2 regions of the Mesobacillus sp. QJM3NY_10 genome follow, and region 2 is predicted to be linked to the other one. Evidence: riboswitches for the same ligand, from Rfam matches in the RefSeq annotation. Region 2 holds a riboswitch; the other holds the start of a gene.

Region 1 (2,393 bases), 1.7 Mb from region 2:
CTCACATTTAGAAGCGCCTGAGCATTTGCTCAGGCGTTGTTTCCTTCATCCATTTCAAACCAGTTGATTGTATCAAACGGAATCATCCTATATTTCTTTTTTGAGTGATTTTGGTTGCCCTTGTTGTTTTCGTGAATGAAAAGCTCGACAAAATCTGTTCCGACAAAGGAAATACGACCATTGATTTTTTTTACCTTGTCATCACATTCTGACCCAATAATAACCTTACATCCAATATAACCTCGCAATACTGCTGCCATTTTGTGCCGCAAACCACCTAAGCGGACGCTGAAATGCCTGCTGCATAACTCTCGATCAGCGAAATTATAGCGACGGTCAAAAATAACCGGGACACAATCATCTTTATAGCTATGGCAATATCCATGATGCGTACTTGATTCCAGCTCATCCAAGTTTGGACAATCTGTTTGTGAGCCAAAAGAAAAGGCTGACTCAACATCCTGGCAATGCGGATGGTCGCAGTCATGGAATTCTTGGGATTTCTGTTCGAAATAATCTCGGCTTTTTGAAAAATAAGCCCCAATATCCATTTGTATCCTCCTTTTTAGTTTCGTGAAATAGGTGCCTGTATTTATTTTATTCCCGGAAAAGATTTTCGAATGAGCAAGATGCCCTGTTGGTAAACTTCAACATGTAAAGTATTCTATAAAAAGGAGTAATTATATTGGTTTGGCTATTTCCAAATACTGAAAATGCGACACATTATTTAGTCTGGTTCAGGAACTATCTGATTGCATGTGTCCTTGGATGAAAAATGGCCGGCATTGAGATTCAGGCAGCAAGATATGGTAAAAATCAAAAAAGTGATGGAATAATATAAGCTTTCTTTTTATAGAATATATGATAAAATAAGTAAGTCAAAATTACATATTCCGTTCTGACGGAAGAGGTTCTAGCTACCCTCTCAAAAAAACTAAGGGAAAACAGTACTGCTGTCTTAGTGGTACTGTTTTTTCTGTTGTAAAGGAGTTTTCTAATGAAAAACGAAAAAGCTGTAGTCGTGTTCAGCGGCGGCCAGGATAGTACGACGTGCTTGTTTTGGGCCATGAAGGAATTCGGAGAAGTTGAAGCAGTCACTTTTGATTACAACCAGCGGCATCGGACAGAAATACAATGCGCAGTAGAAATCGCCCGCGAGCTTGGAATCAAGCACCATGTTCTCGATATGAGTCTGCTTAACCAACTTGCTCCTAACGCACTCACTCGAAATGATATCGATGTGAAGGATGGGGAAGGCGGAAAGCTGCCTTCAACCTTTGTACCGGGGAGAAATCTATTGTTTTTATCCTTTGCTGGAGTGCTTGCAAGTCAAGTGAAAGCAAAACACATCGTAACAGGTGTTTGCGAAACCGACTTCAGCGGCTATCCAGATTGCCGGGACGTGTTCATAAAATCAATGAATGTAACTCTTAACCTATCAATGGACCAAAACTATGTCATTCATACACCATTAATGTGGCTGAATAAGGCACAAACATGGAAGATGGCTGATGACCTGGACGCTTTTGAATTTGTCCGGTCAAGGACATTGACTTGCTATAACGGAATCATTGCAGATGGCTGCGGGATTTGTCCAGCCTGCAAGTTACGGAAAAAAGGGCTGGATGAGTACCTGGAAGGAGATGTTTCTTGATGTACGATTTCAGGATCGTCGACCAGCTGCAGAAAATAGATAAAGATATTAAGAGAGAGCAACTAAAATATCATTCCAAGCGTGTGCTCGTCAGTAAGGAGTTTACCTTTGACGCCGCGCATCATCTTCACGAATATGAAGGTAAATGCAAAAACCTACACGGCCATACTTATAAAGTCATTTTCGGCTTAAGTGGTTTTGTCGATGCCCGAGGATTAATGATTGATTTTGGAGACATCAAGGATATTTGGAAATCAGATATAGAAATATATCTTGATCACAGATATTTGAATGAAACATTGCCGCCGATGAATACATCCGCTGAAAACATGGTTGCCTGGATTTATGAAAAAATGGCTGAAGCACTGGCAATTAGACAGCATTTATACGACGGTGCAAGGGTTGAGTTTGTGAAACTCTACGAAACTCCTACAAGCTATGCTGAAGCAAGACGGGAGTGGATGGAGATTGAGTAAGATTCCCGTTATGGAAATTTTCGGACCTACCATTCAGGGAGAGGGAATGGTCATCGGACAAAAGACAATGTTTGTACGAACGGCAGGCTGTGACTACTCCTGTGCCTGGTGTGATTCAACCTTTACATGGGATGGTTCTGGAAAAGACTTGGTCCGGCAAATGGATGCTGCTGAAATCTGGAGTGAAATGAGAGCATTGGGTGGAGATGGCTTTTCATATGTCACCATCTCAGGTGGAAATCCTGCTCTCCTGAAAAATCTAT
Region 2 (2,393 bases):
GCATTTGATTCAATCGTTGGTTTCCGTTTTGGAATGATTAGAATAGTACCTGGATAAAGCAGATTCGGATTTTGGATTTGATTAGCCTTGATGATCGCCTGTATGGTTACCCCATAACGCTGGGATATGTGCCATAAGGTTTCACCGCGCTGGATCGTGTGGCGGGTAGCTGGTATGCGGAGTACGGTCCCAGGGTAGATTAGGGCAGGGTTGGTTATAGCATTAGCCCGGATGATGGCATCTACGGTCGTCCCGTAACGCTGGGCAATTGACCATAATGCTTCCCCGGATCGAACTGAATGGAAAGTATCATGAGATGGAATAAGCAAGGCCAGGCCAACGACCAGCTGGTTTGGGTTTTCAAGACCGTTAATATCAGTAATCTGTGGAATTGTCACTTGATATCTGTTTGCGATTTGCCACAGTGATTCACCTCTTTGGACAACATGAATGATCATTATGAACCTCCCTCAGGAAAAAGTCCTACAATATGCTATGAGAAAAAAAGGAATTATATGTTGAGGGAAGAAGTTTTATTCTCCGATAATGGCTAAAAGCGAGCGTTGCTGAGGAGGGAACAATGTTTATTTGTCGCATAACTTAAAAATTTTTACTTTGGAAAGTAGGAGAAGCAGGTATGGAATTATGGGAAGGGTCAGCTGGTGTATGCATAAACGAACACGGGAAAATTCTGATGGTCCTGCAGGGGAAAGAGGATGAAGAAAAACTATGGGCAGTACCAGCAGGCGGTAAGGAAAACGGAGAGACTTTCGAGCAGTGCTGCATCAGGGAGGTGCTGGAGGAGACCGGATATGAAGCGGAAATCGTCCGTCAGCTTTTTGTGAAAACTGGCGTCATTTCCGGAGTGAAAGTCAAGGTCCAGTACTTCGAGATAAAAATAAAAGGAGGAGAAATCCGGATTCAGGACCCTGATGGACTGATCCATAAAATTGCCTGGAAAAAGGTAAGTGAGATGAGTAAATCAGATTTTGGCTTCAAAGAAGATAGGGAGTTTCTGTTGAAGTTTATAGGCAGCCTTCAGGTTTAATGCATAAAAAAACGCATGGATTACTCTCCATGCGTTTTCATCAATCTAAACCAATTTCTCAAGATTTACACGCTTGTGAATCGCAAGCATAACAGGGATACCTACAGCCATTACCGTAAATTCACCTGCAGCCGTTGTCAGCCATGTGAACCAGAATGGCAATTGGAATGCAAGGTTCAGTTCAATTGCAATCAAGAACATCGTGAAGGTGAAGACCAATGTATTCACGATCATGCGGCCGATGATCCTTTTAATATATTTTGCAGTGAAAATAGTAATCAGCAAAGATATCACAGACTGGCCGACTCCAAAGACCAGGTCGTATGCGACCATTGGCGAAAAGAGCAGATTTGTTAAAAATACACCCAATACGATTCCATAAAACTGGCTTTTAAATAACGTGGTTCGTAACCATCCCACGTAAAAAAACTAGGAGAGATGAAAAATGAATACGAGAATGATTGTCCGGAACGGGATTCTGGCTGCTTTATATATTGCCGTTTCTGCCGTCATCCAGCCATTTGGCTTCACAAATGTGCAATTCCGCGTATTATATAGGATAAAAGGCCTTCTCACAATATACTTTTTTAGAATAATAGTTGGAGGACCGCTATAAATTTCGGGTCGCTAGAAAACTTAAGAAACAAAACACGCCCAAACAGATTCATCTGGGCGTCATTTCAGTTCTTATTCACTTGGTACTGTCGCTTCTTTGTCGCTGACCACCATCCAGGATAGGATGGTTGTGCTATCACGTACATTGTGATCTTGAATTCTTTTAAGCAGTTTTCTTACTCCATCTTGGTTGGACGAAAGAGAGAACTCATTAAAAATAGCTTTTGGGTCTATGTATGGCTCCCCTGGGCACTCAACCAGGCCATCCGTTGTCATGACGAGATGATTGACGCCTTTTCGTAATTCCTTTGTTCCGCTGCTGAAGCAAGGGACGGCTTGACTAAATGTATTTACCTGACCAATCCATTCATAAAAATGGCGCTGGTTCACTTGATATTGTCCAAGCGAGGCAAGTTCGGGATGGTGCAAGTAGAACAGGCAGTCGCCGACAGAAAACCACCAGCAGTACTTGCTTTTCCTGGCGACGATCAAGCAGGCAGTTTCTCCTTTAACTCTCTGGCAATCCTCTAAAAACTCCTTACCTTGAAAAAGGTTAAGGATAAAACGTTCCAAACTTCGAAAAGCTTCATTTATAGATAGGGAGAGGAAATCTCGTATTTTACTCTTTTGTTGCCTGAAGGCTTCAACAATCAGTTCAGCACTTTCGGCACTAGTGTGGGCATCTAAAAGAATCACAAACTCCCAATCCTGTTCAGAATCTGACATGACG

The links. A riboswitch is a leader RNA that binds a small molecule or an ion and turns the genes downstream of it on or off. The one in region 2 is predicted to bind preQ1.
Region 1: another riboswitch for preQ1. It lies ahead of queC (7-cyano-7-deazaguanine synthase QueC); the one in region 2 lies ahead of AC0VX7_RS04850 (QueT transporter family protein).

Annotation. Positions count from the first base shown of each region.
Region 1 covers NZ_CM149675.1:2,642,181-2,644,573, reverse strand. The annotation lists gene AC0VX7_RS13275 (hypothetical protein) at 30-551, opposite strand; PreQ1 riboswitch class I at 902-944, shown strand; gene queC (7-cyano-7-deazaguanine synthase QueC) at 998-1,654, shown strand; gene queD (6-carboxytetrahydropterin synthase QueD) at 1,654-2,130, shown strand; gene queE (7-carboxy-7-deazaguanine synthase QueE) at 2,123-2,393, shown strand, end outside.
Region 2 covers NZ_CM149675.1:967,933-970,325, forward strand. The annotation lists gene AC0VX7_RS04835 (glycoside hydrolase family 18 protein) at 1-458, opposite strand, end outside; gene AC0VX7_RS04840 (NUDIX hydrolase) at 638-1,048, shown strand; partial or broken gene AC0VX7_RS04845 (QueT transporter family protein) at 1,094-1,441, opposite strand; PreQ1 riboswitch class I at 1,443-1,487, shown strand; partial or broken gene AC0VX7_RS04850 (QueT transporter family protein) at 1,494-1,598, shown strand; gene AC0VX7_RS04855 (protein phosphatase 2C domain-containing protein) at 1,736-2,393, opposite strand, start outside.